One region of the Marichromatium sp. AB31 genome, then DNA from elsewhere that is predicted to be linked to it. Evidence: predicted binding sites of a transcription regulator. Region 1 holds the regulator's gene; each other region holds the start of a gene.
What was found. The regulator sigma-54, encoded in region 1, starts transcription at its own class of promoters, with help from an activator protein. The targets are predictions, from matches to a motif close to TGGCANGNTNCNTGCTT.
Positions count from the first base shown of each region.

Region 2: a site for sigma-54 is predicted at 1,538-1,554, ahead of EBL84_RS15350 (THxN family PEP-CTERM protein). Genes of this name have one in related genera too.
Region 3: a site for sigma-54 is predicted at 2,722-2,738, ahead of EBL84_RS14680 (pilin). Genes of this name have one in related genera too.
Region 4: a site for sigma-54 is predicted at 2,174-2,190, ahead of EBL84_RS11205 (PEP-CTERM sorting domain-containing protein). Genes of this name have one in related genera too.

Region 1 covers NZ_RHFI01000002.1:247,161-251,572, reverse strand. Annotated here, with positions in the region: gene EBL84_RS03470 (PTS sugar transporter subunit IIA) at 1-98, opposite strand, end outside; gene hpf (ribosome hibernation-promoting factor, HPF/YfiA family) at 386-739, opposite strand; gene EBL84_RS03460 (RNA polymerase factor sigma-54) at 775-2,247, opposite strand; gene lptB (LPS export ABC transporter ATP-binding protein) at 2,429-3,154, opposite strand; gene lptA (lipopolysaccharide transport periplasmic protein LptA) at 3,168-3,656, opposite strand; gene lptC (LPS export ABC transporter periplasmic protein LptC) at 3,653-4,249, opposite strand; gene kdsC (3-deoxy-manno-octulosonate-8-phosphatase KdsC) at 4,246-4,412, opposite strand, start outside.
Region 2 covers NZ_RHFI01000031.1:84-4,495, forward strand. Annotated here, with positions in the region: partial or broken gene EBL84_RS15345 (transcription-repair coupling factor) at 1-1,340, opposite strand, end outside; gene EBL84_RS15350 (THxN family PEP-CTERM protein) at 1,673-2,641, shown strand; gene EBL84_RS15355 (acetyl-CoA carboxylase biotin carboxylase subunit) at 3,486-4,412, shown strand, end outside.
Region 3 covers NZ_RHFI01000027.1:8,575-12,986, reverse strand. Annotated here, with positions in the region: one part of gene EBL84_RS14690 (IS3 family transposase) at 1-536, shown strand, start outside; gene EBL84_RS14685 (sulfatase-like hydrolase/transferase) at 573-2,081, opposite strand; gene EBL84_RS14680 (pilin) at 2,149-2,634, opposite strand; gene EBL84_RS14675 (tetratricopeptide repeat protein) at 3,609-4,169, shown strand; gene EBL84_RS14670 (zinc ribbon domain-containing protein) at 4,225-4,412, opposite strand, start outside.
Region 4 covers NZ_RHFI01000013.1:80,003-84,414, reverse strand. Annotated here, with positions in the region: gene lnt (apolipoprotein N-acyltransferase) at 1-866, opposite strand, end outside; gene EBL84_RS11205 (PEP-CTERM sorting domain-containing protein) at 1,238-2,119, opposite strand; gene EBL84_RS11200 (LysR family transcriptional regulator) at 2,412-3,290, opposite strand; gene EBL84_RS11195 (MFS transporter) at 3,386-4,412, shown strand, end outside.

The DNA.
Region 1 (4,412 bases):
GCCAGCAGCTCGGCGAGCGTCTCGAGCAGCCGCTTCTTGCTGGCGATCTCGGCACCGCAGCTGACTCGGGCCTCGCTGATCAGGTCTGGACTGAACATCGGTCAAGGCTCCTGGTGGTCGCAGGGACAGGGGCGCTGGGCGGTGACGGTGTCCGGTGTCCATACCGGCGGGTGATCGGGGCGCGTGGTCGTGGTCATGGATTCTGGGTGTCCTTCGAGTCGTCGGAGCCCGCAGGTGTCGATATCGGCTCGGATCTCAGGGTCTCAATGCAAAACACCCCGAACGGCGCGATCACGGATCCGTTCGAGGTGTCGGTGCGTCGGTCCGGCGGGTGTCGGGTGTCCCGACGCCCCGCCGACGCATGGGCCATCAGGCCGTTGCCGGGCTATTCGGTATCGGCCTCGGCGTCGGCCTCGGCTTCAGAGTCGGCCGCCTTCGGGCCGGGTGCGCTGCGATAGTCGTTCTTCTTCTCCTTGTGGCGCAGGATCTGGCGATCGAGCTTGTCGGTCAGGCCGTCGATCGCGGCATACATATCTTCATGCACGGAGTCGGCGAAGAGCTTCCCACCATTGATGTGCAGCGTCGCCTCGGCCTTCTGGTCGAGCTTCTCAACGCTGAGAATGACGTGGGCATTGGTGACGTGGTCGAAGTGACGCGCCAGGCGTGCGAATTTGCTGTCGACGTAGTCGCGCAGTGCCTCGGTGATGTCGACGTGATGACCCGTCAGATTGATTTGCATCATTGGACTCCTTACAGGGGTTCCAAACAGCCTGCTCATGCCAGGCGTTTGCGCTCGTTCGAGGCTGGAATACCCATGGCCTCGCGGTACTTGGCGACGGTTCGACGCGCGACCTGGATGCCGCGATCGGCCAGTTCGGCCGCGATCTTGCTGTCGCTCAAGGGTTTTCTGGCGGGTTCGGCGGCGATCAGCTTACGAATGAGCGCGCGGATCGCCGTTGATGAACACTCCCCACCAGAAGTGGTGCTGACGTGGGACGAGAAGAAGTACTTGAACTCCAGGGTGCCCCTCGGCGTATGCATGTATTTCTGCGTGGTGACCCGGGAGACGGTCGACTCGTGCAGCTCGAGCGCCTCGGCGACGTCGCGCAGCACCATCGGCCGCATCGCCTCCTCGCCGTGCTCGAAGAACGCCTGCTGCATCTCCACGATCTTGGCGCCCACCCGCAGCACGGTGTCGTTGCGGCTCGCCAGGCTCTTGATGAACCAGCGCGCCTCCTGCAGGTGGTTGCGCATGGTGACGCTGTCGCTGCTGGTGTCGGCGCGCCGGATCAGCCGGGCGTAGTCTGCGTTCACCCTCAGTTTAGGTGTGGATTCCGGGTTGAGTTCCACCGACCAGCGACCATTCTCTCTGCGCACGAAGATGTCGGGTACAACGTACTCCGGGGGCTCCTGCGCGATCAAGTCGCCGGGGTGCGGGTTGAGCTGGCAGATCAGCGTGAGTGCACCACGAATCTCGGGCTCGGTCTGCTTGAAGCGGCGCATCAGCGCGGCGATGTCCTTGCGCGGCAGGTGCTCGAAGCCGTCGCGACAGATCGCCAGCGCGAGGTCGCGCTGCGGGGTCTCGGCGGGGAGCTGCCGCAGCTGGATCTGCAGGCACTCGGCGAGATCGCGGGCGCCGACCCCCGGGGGATCGAACGACTGCACCCGGTGCACCATGGTGGCGATCTCCTCGAGGCTGATCTGATCGTCGCCGATGGTGCTCAGCAGCTCGTCGAGATCGGCCCGAAGATAGCCGCGCGCGTCGATGGCATCGATCACCGCCTCGGCGATCATCTCGTCGCGCTCGCTCAGCCGGATCAGGTTGAGCTGCCAGAGGAGGTGATCGTGCAGGGTCTGAGGGCGGCTCTGGTGGAGGAAGGGGTCGAAATCGGCGTTCTCGGCGCTGCCCTGGGTGCTCGGCGGTAGATAGCCGTCGTAGACATCGGCCCACTGGGTGTCGACCGGGAGCTCATCGGGGATCTCGTTGGTCTCGCCCTGGAGCTCACGCTCGGCGCTGCCCTGCTCATCGCTGGGCGGGGACTCGTGTGCGCCATTGCCGCTGTCCTCACCGTTGGCGGCGAAGCGGTCGGCCTCCTCGGCCTCCTCGAGCATCAGGTTGGAGTCCAGCGCCTCCTGGATCTCCTTCTGCAGCTCGAGCGTCGACAGCTGCAGGAGGCGAATCGCCTGCTGCAGCTGGGGCGTCATCGTCAGGTGTTGGCCGAGGCGAAGCTGGATGGTTTGCTTCATGGATCGCCGATGCGTCTTGCGTCTGTCTCTATGCCGGGTCGATGACCGTCCTATGACGATTATAGGTCGGGTGGCAACAAAGGTGCCTGAGTCACGTCAAGCGCGCCCCCTGCCGGGGCGCGATGGTCTTCATCTTACTCCCAATATGTAGCAGCGGGGCGCGGATGCTGCCGCCTACATGCTACATGGCGAAGTCGGCGCCGAGATAGACGTCGCGTACCTGCTGGTTGGCGAGTAGCTCGTCGGGGCGGCCGGCGGCGATCACCTCGCCATTACTGATGATGTAGCCGCGATCGCAGATGTCGAGCGTCTCGCGCACGTTGTGATCGGTGATCAACACGCCGATGCCGCGCTCGCGCAGGTGCGAGACGATCGCCTTGATGTCGCCCACGGCGATCGGGTCGACGCCGGCGAAGGGCTCGTCGAGCAGCATCACCTTGGGGTCGACGGCCAGCGCGCGGGCGATCTCGAGACGACGGCGCTCGCCACCGGAGAGGCTGAGTGCCAGCGACTCGCCGATATGGGCGATGCCGAGCTCCTCGAGCAGCTGCTCGCAACGCTGCTCGCGCTGCTCGCGGTCGAGGTCGCCGCGGGTCTCGAGGATCGCGAGGATGTTGTCGCGCGCGCTGAGCTTGCGAAACACCGAGGGCTCCTGCGCCAGATAGCTCAGTCCGGCGCGCGCGCGCGCATGCATTGGCATCAGGGTGACATCGTGCTCGTCGAGGGTGATGCGCCCCTGGTCGGCCGGGATCAGCCCGACGATGAGATAGAAGCAGGTGGTCTTGCCCGCGCCGTTGGGGCCGAGCAGCCCGACCACCTCGCCGGCCTCGACCTCGACGCTCACTCCCCGCAGGACCTCGCGGCTGCGATAACGTTTCTTGAGCTGTTCGGCGCGCAGTACGCTCATCCGTCGACCCCTGTCATGACTCCTCCTCGGGGGTGATGGTGATCCGCACCCGACCGCTGCCGCCGGCACGGAAGTGTTCGCGGGCACGGTCGTAGACGATGCGCTCGCTGGCGACGCGGTCCTCGCCCTGGATCAGTACCGCCTCGTCGATCAGCACCAGCTCGTCGCGGTCGGTGTCGAACTCCATGCGCCTGGCGAAGGCGCGGACCTCGCCCTGGTCGTCCTCGAGCAGTTGACGGAAGCGCGCCGGGGTGCCGATGGCGATGATCTGGCGCGGGCGGCGGTCCTCGCGGTGATAGACGGTCATGTGGTCGGCGTGCAGGCGCATGCTGCCCTGGGTGACCTCGACGTTGCCGACATAGATGCTGGTGCCCTCGGCCTCGCGTACCTCGACGTCGTCGGCCTCGATGTACATCGGTTGCTGGGGGTCGTCGTCGAGCGCGTTGGCCGGGTTCCAGCCGAACAACAGCAACAGTGCCAGCAGGCGCAGTGGAGGGCTCATGGTTGGGTCTCCTGGGTCGGGGCGAGCAGCATCCGGGTGCGACCGTGGAAGGTGGCGCGCGCCGGCTCGTCGTACCACAGCTGCATGCCGGTGGCGCTCAGCCAGTCCTCGCCGCTGGCCACCCGCACCGGCAGGTCGGTACGGGCATAGGCGCGCTGGTGCCAGACGTTGAGCTGCTCGGTCTCGATGTGCGCGGGCGGGGCCTCGGCGGTGGCGTCGCGCTCGAGATGGACGTCGCCGGTCAGCCGCACCTCCGCGCCGCCGTCGAGCACCAGCCCGTGCTCGGCGCGCGCGCGCCACGGCGGTCCGTCGGACTGGAACAGCTGCATGTGTGGGCGGTCGAGCTCGGAGAGGTCCTCGGCGACGAACTGACGCAACTCGGTCGCGCTCAGGCGTCGGCTCGGTGCGCCGCTGGTGTCGGTCTCGAGCGCGGTGAACGCGTGGACCACGTAGTCGGGGACGCGGGGGCGTACGGTGGCCGGTCCCTGCGGCTGGTCGATGCGCTGGACCTGCCACCAGCCCGCGAGCCCGCTGAAGGCGAAGAAGGCGGCGAGCAGGTAGTAGCGCAGCGGCCAGTGCGCGCGGGTGCTCATGGACGCTGTCCGGCCAGTCGCGCGAGCGTCCCCTGAGCGTCCATGATCAGTTCGCAGAACTCGCGCGCGGCGCCGCGCCCGCCGTGCGCCGTGGTGTGCCAGTGCGCCTCGGCGCGTACCATCGGGTGGGCATCGGCCACCGCCGCGGCGAGCCCGACCTGGC
Region 2 (4,412 bases), on a different contig from region 1:
TCGAGCGGCGCGACGGTGAGCGCGAGCGACAGATCGCCGGCGACGAAGCTGCCCCAGTCGCTGACCTGGGTGGCATGGATGCCGAAGTCGCGCAGCTGTTCGGCGAGCAGCTCGCGGCGTCCGGTGCTCTCGGCCACCAGCAGCACCCGCTGCCCCGGGGTGTCGAGGAAGCGCTGCAGCGCCTGCGCCGGCTCGGCGGCGCGGGCCTGCAGCTCCAGCGCTGGCAGGTCGAGGGTGGCGAAGTTGTCGACCCCGGCATAGCCCTTGGGGCGAGTGTCGAACGGTGCGGTGCGGTAGTTCACCCCGGGCATGCGGTTGAGCGCGGCGGCCAGTTCGTCGGCGCCGAGATAGAGCCGCGCGGGGGCGAGCAGCGGGCGCTCGGCGTCGTGGCGACGCTGCTCATGGCGCTCGGCGACGGTGGCGAGGAAGCCCGCGCCGGCCTCGCGACCGCTCGCCGGTTCGATCGCCAGGGTGGTGGCGGGCAGATAGTCGAAGAGGGTGGCGGTGTCGTCGAAGAACAGCGGCAGATAGGACTCGATGCCGCCCGGTGTGCGCCCCTCCGAGACCTCGCGATAGATCAGGCTGCGTTGCGGATCGCCCTCGATGCTGGCGCGATAGCGGCTGCGGAAACCGGCGATCGCCTGCTCGTCGAAGGGGAACTCGCGCGCCGGCAGCATCCGCACCTGCTCGATGCGGTCGTGCGAGCGCTGGGTCTCGGGATCGAACAGACGAATGCTCTCGACCTCGTCGTCGAACAGGTCGATGCGCAGCGGTTGCTGCCCGCCCATCGGGAAGACATCGAGCAGCGAGCCGCGTACCGCGTATTCGCCGTGTCCCATCACCTGCGAGACACAGCTGTAGCCGGCGTGTTCGAGTCGCAGTCGGGTGGCGTCGAGATCGAGTCGGTCGCCGCAGGCGAGCACCAGCGAGTGGGCGTCGACATAGTCGCGCGGCGGCAGGCGCTGGAGCAGGGTCGCCACCGGCACCACCAGTACGCCACGGGTCAGCCCCGGCAGACGGTGCAGGGTCAGCAGCCGCTCCGAGATCAGCTCGGGCAGGGGCGAGAAGACGTCGTAGGGCAGGGTCTCCCAGTCGGGGAAGCCGAGCACCGGGAGATCGCTGCCGGTGAGGAAGAAGCCCAGCTCGGCGTGCAGCCGTCGCGCCGCCTGCACGTCCTCGGCCAGGGCCAGCACCAGTCCGGGGTGACGTCTGGCGGCGGTGGCGATGGCGAGCGCCGCGCCGGCCCCGTGCAGCCCGCCCCAGCACCTGCGTTCACCCGCCCCTTCGGGCAGCGGTGGTTCGAGCGGGGAGTGCAGGGTGGCGGATGTGGCCTGGTTCACGAACGGGTCCTCGTCATTTCGACAAGCGTGGAATTCTCGCACAGCATGAGCGGATGTGCAGACGGGGCGGTGGGGGCCGTTCTGTATGAGTACGGGCAGGGCAGTCGTCGGTTTTTTTTACGGTTTTCGTGCTCGCTTTTGCTCGTGGTGTGCTGGTTTTGAAGAAACCTTTTAGCCTTCAGTTGGTTGTCTTTATATGGCATGGGACGTGCTCTAAGTGTCGAGTCGGGTGCGCGCCATCGTTGCGAGACGGGATGGCCCCGGTGCGGCGCACGATGCTCCGCGAGGATGGATCCGCCCCGGCACAAGGAAGACAACGGAGTTGAGTCAACATGATGAAGCGAATGGTGATGAAAAAGATGGCGCTGGCTGCCCTGGTGCTAGGGACCTTGGGCAACGCGGTCGCCGGACCGGTGGTGACCCAGTGGGGATACAGCGCCGATGCACGTTTCGTAGATAATCGGTTCTCAGGGTCGAGTGGTGAGATTCAGGTCACCGGCAGCGAGTTGTCCTGGGGGAGCGGATCTTATTGTTCCGGTATGGATACTTGGCTTGGGTGTTGGGGCACAACGGTGACGCCTGATTTCCGTAGCCCCAGCACCGACGCCGATCACAACCGCAGCGCCTTGACCATCGGCAATGGCGTGACCAATGACCTGACCGGCGGCGGCCCGGCCGTCGGCTCGGTCGCGACGGTCGTCGACGGCAGCGCTGATGACGCCGCCGAGATCGGCGTCGGCACCAGCCTGACCCACTGGAACAATCGGCTCTCGTCGCGCTACTCGACCCTGGAGTGGGGGCGTGTCGCGACCAGTCTGACCTTGACGCCAGAGCTGCCCGCCAGTGGCGCCAGCGTCGATACCCGGACCCTGGACTTCGAGTTCTTCTTCAAGGAAACGGCGAACCAGGGGACGTGTGCCGGCGACAGCACCAACCCCTGTCCTGATCTGTTCGGGTTGCTCGCCGTGCAGACCCTGGATATCCCCTTCCTCTACGATGGCAACGAGTATCTGGTGAGCCTGCTGCTGCAGGATGCCAGCGGCGGGGTCGCACCGATCGCCACCCTGCACGAGGAGGAGTGCGCCGCGCTCGGGCTGGGCGCCGGGTGTCAGGGCTTCCGTACCGCCGAGGAGCAGGCGACCACCTTCCAGTTCGCCTTCGCGGTCAGCACCGAGGCGCTGTTCCCGCCGGCCGCGGCCCAGCCGGTCCAGTCGGTGCCGTTGCCGGCTCCGCTGGGGCTGATTGGCGGCGGGCTCCTTGCCGCGGGGCTGTCGCGTCGGTTGGGTCGTCGCGGCCGCTAGGGCGTGGCGAAGACCCGGGTCGGGGCTTGTCCTCCCCGATCCGGGTTCGACGATCTCGGCGCGATCGCTGCAGGTGTGCGCCGTTTCAATCAGATGGCGCAGATCGACCGGTTTTGGATCGGGCGCCATCAACAGTCGCTCCGCGTGTCGGCGCTCGCCGGTCCCGACGCCGTCGGGCCGGGGCCGTCGCGTGCTGACACCCGCCCGGGCCTCCTCGGACATGGCTGAGCTGAATCAGCGTCTTGGTCTTCATCGCATGCTCCTGTTGTCACGGACCTCGGTGAGGGAGAGTCGACACCCCTGGTGTGACGTCTCCCCCGTGGCGGCGGCCTGGCGCGCTCGCCTGCCATCGCTGTTCGGACATCCCTGAAAAACAGACAAGCCTGTCTTTTTTACCGCCTGTCATGACCCCGGTGTCACATGGGAGTGAAGCAGTGCCGTGGCAGCCCGCGGGGTGCGGGCGCGGATCTTGAAAGCCTTGGCGCTATGCGTAAAACAGACGAGTGAAACCCCGGGCGCGATCACGGTTGCGCCAACCCGGGATCAATCGATTGTTGGGCGGGCATCTTCGGTGCCTCCGCGTCCTCCGGACAGTGCGGTCAGACGTTGCACGCGATTGAACACATTTGACAGCATTCGATGAAGTTGCGCTAAACTGCGCCGCCGTGCAGCGAAATTGATCGCTTCTACGCCGTCCTTTCGGTGACGTCGGTGCCGTGTCGCGGTGTGCATCCTTTGCACCCAGACCGCCTTTGGGTATATTGCTGCAAAGCAGCAAGTGCAGCCGAACGATCCTCACCGTTCTGACTCGGTCCACTGAACCGGCCATTCCTGAGGCTAACCAATGCTTCGAAAGATACTGATCGCGAACCGCGGAGAGATTGCGGTGCGTGTCATTCGCGCCTGCGCCGAGATGGGCATCCGCTCGGTGGCAATCTATTCCGAAGCGGATCGCCATTCGCTTCATGTCAAGAAGGCCGACGAGGCCTATAGCCTGGGCAGCGATCCGCTGGCCGGTTATCTCAATGTCCACACCATCGTCAACCTGGCCGTGGCCACCGGCTGCGATGCCATTCATCCCGGCTATGGCTTCCTCTCCGAGAACCCGGAGCTGGCCGCTGCCTGTGCCCGGCGTGGGCTGACCTTCATCGGTCCGAGCGCCGAGGTGATCGCACGGATGGGCGACAAGACCGAGGCCCGTCAGGCGATGATCCGCGCCGGGGTGCCGGTCACGCCCGGCAGTGATGGCAACCTCGCCAACCTCGACGAGGCGCTGGCCTGCGCCGAGCGTGTCGGCTATCCGGTGATGCTCAAGGCCACCTCGGGTGGCGGCGGTCGCGGCATCCGGCGTTGCGATGACGCCGAGGCGCTGCGGCACAACTACCAGCGGGTGATCTCCGAGGCAACCAAGGCCTTTGGCCGTGCCGAGGTCTTCATGGAGAAGTGCGTGGTCAATCCGCGCCACATCGAGGTCCAGGTGCTCGCCGACCATCATGGTCACTGCGTGCATCTGTTCGAGCGCGATTGCTCCATCCAGCGGCGCAATCAGAAGCTGATCGAGATCGCCCCCTCGCCGCAGCTCGACGAGGCCGAGCGCCAGTACGTCGGTGGTCTGGCGGTGTTGGCCGCGCGCGCCGTGGGCTATACCAATGCCGGCACGGTCGAGTTCCTCCAGGATAGCGACGGGCGCTTCTACTTCATGGAGATGAACACCCGCATCCAGGTCGAGCACACCATCACCGAGACCATCACCGGCGTCGACCTGGTCGAG
Region 3 (4,412 bases), on a different contig from region 1:
CGCCGCAACCGCTGGTGCAACCGATCCGTCCCAACCTGCAATGGTCGGCCGATTTCATGAGCGATGCGCTGAACAGCGGCATGAGTTATCGCACCTTCAACCTCATCGACGACTACAACCGCGAGGCGCTGCGTATCGAGGTCGACGTCTCGCTGACCTCGGCGCGCGTCATCCGCGTACTCGAACAGGTCATCAGCGTCCGGGGGCGCCCCGAGCGTCTGTGTCTCGACAACGGGCCGGAGTTTACCAGCACCGCCTTCCAACGTTGGGCCACCGAACGTGGCATCGCCCTCGACTTCATCAGCCCCGGGAAACCGACCCAGAACGGCTTCATCGAGCGCTTCAACGGCAGCTTCCGCCGCGAGGTCCTCGATGCCTGGCTCTTCAACACCCTCGAGGAGGTTCGCCAACAGGCAGACGACTGGCTCGACGAATACAACCTGCGCCGACCGCACGAATCGCTCGGCGATCTTTCACCAATCGAGTTTCTCAACCGCCGCGGACATGCTGCAGTGTCTATTTATGGACGGACCTAAAAAGTGGGAGTTGACAATTTCATTCAAATTTACCCATCAAGAATCAGCAGACCAAGTCTTCCACAAACCCATTCTCCATTTCTTGACCATCTCAAAAAAATTGTGTTTTCCGTACTTCTCAACAAGCGTTTCTTGTTCAGACAAAAGATTTCGCCCCAAGGCTAAAGAGTCAACATTCCAACCGAGCATGCTTAGCAATGTCGGATAAATATCCAATGTTGTTGATTCGCGCTCGACAACCCCACTAGGAACATTCTCCCCACGCACTATAAAAAGATTTGCTCTTTCCTCATCTTTACCCTCAAAGAAGCCAGACGCATCGCTCCTCATCATCAAATGATCTGAAGCGACAACCACCAAAACGTCTCGCCCCCTGGATTTCGCCTCTTTTTCGATTGAAAGCACAAAGTCATAAATCATTGAGTCCGCGCATTTTACTGCGTTAAGAATTGGATACTCGCCAACTCCATAGACAACATCATCACAACCAGGAGTAACATGCCCGCTCGGAGGGTGAGTATCTAGCGTCAGGACAAACAGAGAAAAATGTTCACCCTCATCGGCAAGCTCCTTAAATTTTTCTAGCGAAAATTCGAAAACATGATCATCATAAACACCCCACTTAGAAGTAGCCAAAGGCTTTTCGGCCACAGCCTGCAACTCTTCCATCCCGTAGACTTCATCAAATCCATGCTCTTTGTAGAAGCGACCCTTGCCCGCAAAATCTAGACTAGCGCCTCCGACATAAACATTACGGTAGCCATTAAACCGCAAAACATCACCAACACAGGTCGCACCAGGAACGAACCTGAGGCCATCAGAAAAGTCGTTTCGATTAGACTTGTATGTAGCAAGAGGGATTCCGCACTGACTCGAAACCATTCCAGCAATAGTCCAGTCAGTCATTGGAGCCTGCCGAATCCCAGCAAAAGACAAACCTCCAGCCTCTAGCTGCTCAATCTTGCTTATGAGGCCAGGAAACAAGGAATCTTCAAAAAAAGTCCTCTCCAAGCTCTCTGCATAAACAAAAACCAAATCACGACGACCACTAACAGCAACATCAAAATCTTCAAAAGAAGACATCTCATGGTTTAAAACAATCAAATCTCTCGGCGACCACCACTGACTTAAAATCATTTTTGCTTCTATGATGGAAGGATGCAAAAAAACCGCGAAGCAGGCAACTGAAAATGAAATCACAAGCTGCGTAAAAGTGGAAATCAAAAAAACAGGACGCCGACACCTGAAATTAACGATAAAAACAAAAAAAACAACAGACAAAAAAACAAACGAGAAAAAAACGATCAACTCGAACTTAAAAGAAAAAACATCTACCCCCTCAAAACCTTTATACAGATGAAAAAACACAGCCTGATTGACGCCCTCACCTGTAAATCTGTCAGACACATAGAAAAAAAGACTTAACAACAAAGAAAAAAAAGCAAGTAAAATGCTAATCCAAAAAACAAAACCTGAAGAAAACAGTGTCACCGCAAGAAAAAATAGCAAAAGACTTGAAACAACAGGTATTAAAATCAGGTTCATCTCCGCCTCACAAAAAAAGACAGCGAACCACTAAGGCCCGCTGCCCATTTATTTACTCGCTAACTGATCAGAGCGTCGAACGGCAAGAGCCAGGCAGGTATTTTGCCGGAACCGTACCACTACCAGTTGCACCTGCACACTCAAACCCATAAAGTTGAGTCGGCATATCAGCGGTTGTTGCAGCAGTACCAGGAGCGGTAGTCGGAGTCAAGACGATCGTAGTACCATTCAACGCCGCGTCGATACTATCGTTCGCAACTGTCACGGTAATCGCCCCATTCGCGCCAGTCGTCACAGATGCAACGTATTGGGTACCAGAACTCGATTCACACCCCCAGGCACCTGCGGCTGGTGCATTGGCGGTAGTACCGGACTGATAGACCTCAGCAACCGTGGTTCGACACTGACTCGCCGCCAGAATGACCTCGGACATCTTGGCCTTGGCCATATAGTCCTGATACGCCGGCAGCGCGATCGCCGCCAGGATGCCGATGATGGCCACCACGATCATGAGTTCGATCAGGGTGAAGCCGGCTTGTAGTTGCTTCTTCATGGAGTGGTTCTCCGGTTTTGGGATGAACTGAGCCTGTCTCGTCGGGAGACGGGGCCGACATGGCGGTGCCGGTCCTGGTGCCCCTGTTATCAAGTTCCGGGCCAACCATGCGAGGTCTGTGCAAGCCTTTGTTTTTGCGATCAGGGGATGAGCGCGGCAGTGGCTGTCACCCGAACCCCCGCGACAATCCACAGGCCCGTGTCCGGCCAGCAGGGGTGACAGTCCACAGACTGACATGCCAAGGGGGTGACAGTCGCGTCACCAGCCATCAGCCACCAGTGGGTGCGGGCCGGGGGCGGTGGCGCGGGACCGATCGGAGGGCGTGGGCGGTGACGGGGGACAGGGTCGAACCACAAAGGCGCGAAGCACACCGCCAAGCGTCGGCCGGGCAAAACGCAGCGTGCCCGGCGATCAGTCGCCAGCCACCCGTGAGGAGACCGGTTGACTGGCTCCCGCGCCACAGCTGGTCGCAACCGTCCGCTGCGGGGAGGCTGACCGCCGACGGCTGCTCCGCTCGCCTCTTGGCATGCTGCGCGACCTTGCGGTCCAATCCCCTGGCGACCGGCGACCGGCGACCGGCGACCGGCGACCGGCGACCGGCGACCGGCGACTGACAGCTGGCAGCTGGCAGCTGGCGGCTTTTCCGCCTTGTCTCTTCGCGTCCTTCGCGGCGTTGCGGTTCTCCCCCCTGGCAACTGATCGCCGAAGGGGTCTCATCCTCGCCCTCGCGCCTTTGCGCGCCTTGACGCTTTGCGGTTCAATCCGGTCGGGGGGACGAGGAGGCGTCGCAGCGAGCGATGGCTCGGGCAGGGAGTGCCGACCACCACACGCAAACAACCCAACCTTGCCAATCAAACAGTGACCACTCGCCGGCGCGATGGTCGGCGACGCGTTGGGCGGTGTCGCGCCAACCCCAACCTTTAGGACCACGACCACGGACGGGCCAGCGTCGAGCAACCGGGAGAACACTGGAGATGCCATCGATCTGTCTGAACACCGCGAGCGCCGTCACCGGACTGAGCCGACGCACGCTGCAGCGCTACATCCAGGAGAGACGGCTGACGGCGATCCGTGACGGTGACGATGGCAAGACCCGGGTGGAGTTGAGCGCGCTGCTGACGCTGACCGGCACCAGGCTCACCGAGCCGGAGCGGACGCTGGCGCTCGCCGCCGACCAGGGCGACCCCGGCGCGCAGTACGAGTTCGGCGTGTGGCTGCTCGAACGCGCGCGCCCGCCCCAGGCGCGCGACTGGTTCCAGCAGGCCGCGCGCGCCGGACACGCCGATGCGATGTGTTGGCTGGGGCGCGATCTGGTGCTCGGCGAGGGCGGCACGCGCGACGAGGCGGCGGGCAGCGCCTGGCTGGGGCGCGCGGCGGCGCGCGGCTCGGCGCTGGCGCAGGCGCTGACTGCGGAGTTGGGCAGCCCGAGCGGGCTGCAGGCGCGTGCGCGCGAGGACCTGGGCGCACTCGAACAGCTGCTCGACGCCGCCGAGCGACGGGTGCTGCTCGAGGCGCTGCAGGCGACCGCCGGGTAGGTCTCTCGCGCGGACCGAAGTCAGGCCGCCGGCTGACGCCGCACCGGGTCGCGGCTCAGCGCACGTGGTGCTCGATGATGGCCTCGATATCCGCCGGCGCCCAGCGCGCGCGCCGATCGGCGGGGTGCATGCCCTTGCGGTTCATCTCCTCGGCGATCGCCGCCGGCGCGCGCGACGCCGCATAGCGATCGGCGATCAGCGCGACCTGTGAGCGGGCCGGTTCCTGGAGGTAGGGATAGCGCG
Region 4 (4,412 bases), on a different contig from region 1:
TCGGCGAGCGGATCGATCAGAGGCGCGCGCAGCACATCGAGAAAGTCGGGCAGCGCGGTCTCCGGCCACACCACCACATCGGCGTCGAGATGATCGCGGGTGAGCTCGAGATAGGCGCGCACCGTCGCCGGTCCCGTCTCCGGGTTCCACTTGATCGCCTGCGGGATATTGGCCTGGACCACGCTCGCACGCAGCGGCGCGCCCTCGGGGTGGGTCCAGTCGAGCTGCGCCAGCGCCCAGCCGCCGCCCCAGAGCACGACCAGCACTGCCAGCGCCAGCGGACGCCCCCGGCCCCGCGCCCGCCGCACCGACCACCACAGCATCCCGGCCGAGAGCGCCGCCACCAACGAGGCGCCATAGACGCCGAGGAGCGGCAGCCAACCGACCAGTGGTCCGTCGATCTGCCCGTAGCCGAGCGCGAGCCAGGGGAAGCCGGTGAACAGCCAACCGCGCAGCCATTCGAGCAGCACATAGAGCGCCGGGAAGCAGAGCAGCGCGCCCACCCGGTCCGGCCCGGCGGCCAGCCGCCGCAGCGCCCAGCCGAGCACGCCGTAGTAGAGCGCCATCGCGGCGACGAAGACCAGGGTGAGCAACTGGGCCACCGGCGCCGGCATGTTGCCGAACTCGTTGAGGCTGATGCGGATCCAGAACACCCCGAACCCCATCAACCCGACCCCGAACAGCCAACCGCGCCAGAAACCGGCGCGCGGCGTCGCCCCCTCCAGCGCCAGCAGCAGCAGCGCCAGGGCGAGCACCGCGAGCGGGAAGCCCCCGAAAGGCGCGAAGCTCGACACCGCCAGGGCGCCGGCGAGGAAGGCGATCAGGGCTGATCTGCGCGAGGGCGGGAGAACTGACGACAGAGACATGGCGGTCGATCCGATGACAGCAGACCGGGCGGGTTCTATCAGCCGCCCCCTACCCGGTCAACCGTCAGTCACGCCCGCCGCCGTTGCGACAGCGCGCGATATCGACCTGCATGGGACCGAGCGCGGCGGGTTCTCGACCCGATCGAACGCAGCGGCGAACAGCGCCAGACTCCGTATCACGGCCAGCGGCAGAATCACGCCGTTGACGAAGCGACCCGGGTGAGAACCGGAGACGGCGAAGGACAGCCAGATCGCATACAAAAACGCTGACCGATGGCTTCCAACAAACCCATCTCCTGCCCGCACAACGCAAGACGCCGGGGTGTCGGCGGACACCCCGGCGCCGTCAGCCGTTCAGCCCGAGCACGACCTCAGGCCGCGTCGTGACGCCGCCGCACCCGCGCCAGACCGATCAGGCCGGCGCCGAGCAACGCCAGCGCGCCAGGCTCGGGGATGCTGATGGTGTCACCCAACAGCTCGGCGGTCGAGACGCGGGCGAAGAAGACATCTGCTCCTCCCGCCAGATCGACCATGAACTGCGAGCTTGCGGTGTAGGAGAAGTCGAACGGCGTGCCACCCAGGGTCACGAGAGGGTCGGTATCGAAATAGTCACGGGCCATACCGCCGGTGACGTGCATCGCGGAGCCGGCGTTACTGAACAGCATGCCCGCGGCGAAGAGCTGACCGGTGAAGGAGATCGACTCGAAGGTACCTTCGAGGAACAGGGCACCATCGGTGGCCTCGTACATCTCGTTCGGGTCGGCCTCGAAGTCGTTGTTGGCGTTGAAGTTCCGACTGTGATCGACCCAGATCTTGAAATACGACTGGCTCCAGTCGACCGTATAGGTGGCGGGATCGAGGAAGTCGCCGCCACCGGGCGTGTTCTCGACGAACTCGATGCCGCCGAACTCATAGGTCAGCTCACAGCCCGGGCAGAAGTCCGCCGGATTCGTCTCGGGGTTCGGTTGACCGGTCTGGTCGTTGGCGTCGTTGAAGTTGTTGATCTTGCCGCCGCCATAGAGATAGTTGCCGAACATCATCGTGGTGGCGTTGGTGGCGTTGATGCCCACCAGGCTGCCCATGTCGTAGCCCGAGTTGGTGCTCTGGAACCACTGGGTGAAGTTACTATCCATCTTCATGTCGAGCGGCGAATCCGGGTTCCACAACACCCCGCCGACATTGATGACATCAGCGCCGGCAAGCGGCGACACCATGATCGCCGCACCGAGCAGCGCGCTTTTCCGAGTCAACATGATCCATCTCCCTGTATCGCTTCAAGAAGGGGCTGCTCCACCCCGCTGACAGAAAAGCGAAAAGCAGGCCAGACCCGACAAGCCATTGAAGACAAAAGGAAAGGGAAGAGATTGCTGGACCCAATAACGAGCAAGACACTTTTTGTGTAAAAAAGGTCGACGTTTTTACCGGCAACGCCCAGCCACCGGACCAAAAACCTCACCGCGACAGGACCCGCCGGCGCGACAGACCCGAAACCCGCGACCAACACCGTCAAGAATTCCGTCACCTCGTCTCGACCTTATCGCCACGTCACGCGGTCTGCTCTCGCACGAAGTCGAGAAAAGCGCGATCGGCACGCGAGAGATAGCCCCCACTCTGCCATGCCAGCGAGAAGTCGAGATGAACCGGGGTCGCGAATGGAATCGCCACCAGCCCGGGGTCGCGAGTCTGCTCGCTGACCATGCGCAGCACGCAGGTGATGCCGAAGCCCTGGCGGACGATGGTCTCGGCGAGCGGGATGAGATTGGTCTCGAAGGCGATGCGCGGCTCGACCTCGAGCGCGGCGGCATGACGGTCGATGAACTCGCGCAGGAAGTAGCCGCTACGCGCAACCACCAGATCGTGTTCGAACAGGATCGCGAAGTCGATGCATTCGGCCTCCGCCAGGGGATGCGAGCGACCGACGTGTACCACCACCTCCTCGCGCAGGAAGGGATGGGTCTCGAGACCGTCGAGCTCGGCGTCGCTGGTCACCACGCCGAGATCCAGCCCCCCGGCGCGGATCATGCTCAGCAGACTCCGGGTGCCCGCCTCCTGCACCGACAGCCGCAACCCGGGATGACGGTGTTTGAAGGCCATCAACAGCGGCGGGAAGAAGTAGGAGCCGAGGATGCTCGGCAACCCGATCCGCACCTCGCCCTTGAGCAGTCCGCGCAACTCGCGCATCTGCAGCTCGGCGGCCTCGGCGCGCTCGAGCAGGGCCCGGGCGTGCCCGGCCAGCACCTCGCCCTCGCTGGTCGGCGTGACTCGACGCGTCCCGCGATGCAACAGCTCCAGGTCGAGCGCGCGCTCGAGCTTGCGGATGGCGATGCTCAGCGCCGGCTGGGCGATGCCGAGACGGGCGGCGGCGGCGGTGAAACCACCGGCATCGACCACGGCGAGGAAGTAACGCAGCTGCTTCAAATCCATATCGATTTCGAATCGAAAAAATATCTTAAATTTATTTTATTTATAGAGCATGGCGTTCATACAATGAACCCATGCCTCACCCATCCAGGATTCCAATGAGCCCACCGATCACCGCACGCACCCCGGCCTTCTGGCGCGCGACCCTGGCACTCTGTCTCGGCTCGATCGCCATCTTCGCCAACCTCTATGCCCCGCAACCGCTGCTACCGCTGCTGCGTGGTGATCTCGGCATCTCGGAGTTGCAGGCGAGCCTGACCCTTTCGGTCACGACCTTCACCCTGGGCTTGTCGCTGCTGCTCTTCGGGCCGCTCTCCGACGCCATCGGTCGGCGCGCGATCATGTTCACCACCCTGGCGCTGGCCACCGCCTGCGCGCTCGCGCTCGCCTTCGCCCCGGACTTCGGCACCCTGCTCGCCCTGCGCGCACTGCAGGGCTTCTTCCTCGGCGGCGTGCCGGCGCTGGCGCTGGCCTATCTCGGTGACGAGTTCGACCACGAGGCGCTGTTGTTGGCCGTCGGCATCTATATCGGTGGCAACTCGATCGGCGGTATCGCCGGACGCCTGCTCAGCGGCGCGAGCGCCGCCGAATGGGGCTGGCAGGCGAGCTTCCTCAGCGCCGGGCTGCTCAGCCTCGCGGTGCTGATCGCCTTCATCATCCTGCTGCCGCCCTCGCGCCGCTTCCAGCCCAAGCCGCCGCGGCCGCGCGCCATGGTCGCCGACCTCGCGCTGCACCTGCGTAACCCGAGCATCCTCGGCGCCTATCTCATCGGCGGGCTCAACTTCATGGTGTTCATCAACCTCTACAGCTATGTCACCTTCCTGTTGAGCGCCCCGCCCTATCACCTCTCGCCGATGTGGCTGGGGATGCTGTTCCTCACCTATCTCTCCGGCACCGTCGCCGCCAGCTTCTCCGGCCGATTGGCGCGCGGGCGCTCGCAACCGCTGGCGATGGCCGCCGGCACCCTGCTGCTGCTCGGCGGCACCCTGCTGACCCTGGTGCCGCACCTGGCGGCGATCATCGGCGGCCTGCTGGTCAACGCCGTCGGCTTCTTCTTCGCTCACTCCCAGGCCGCAAGCTGGGTCAGCCACAAGGCCACCCGGGCACGCGCCAGCGCCTCCTCGC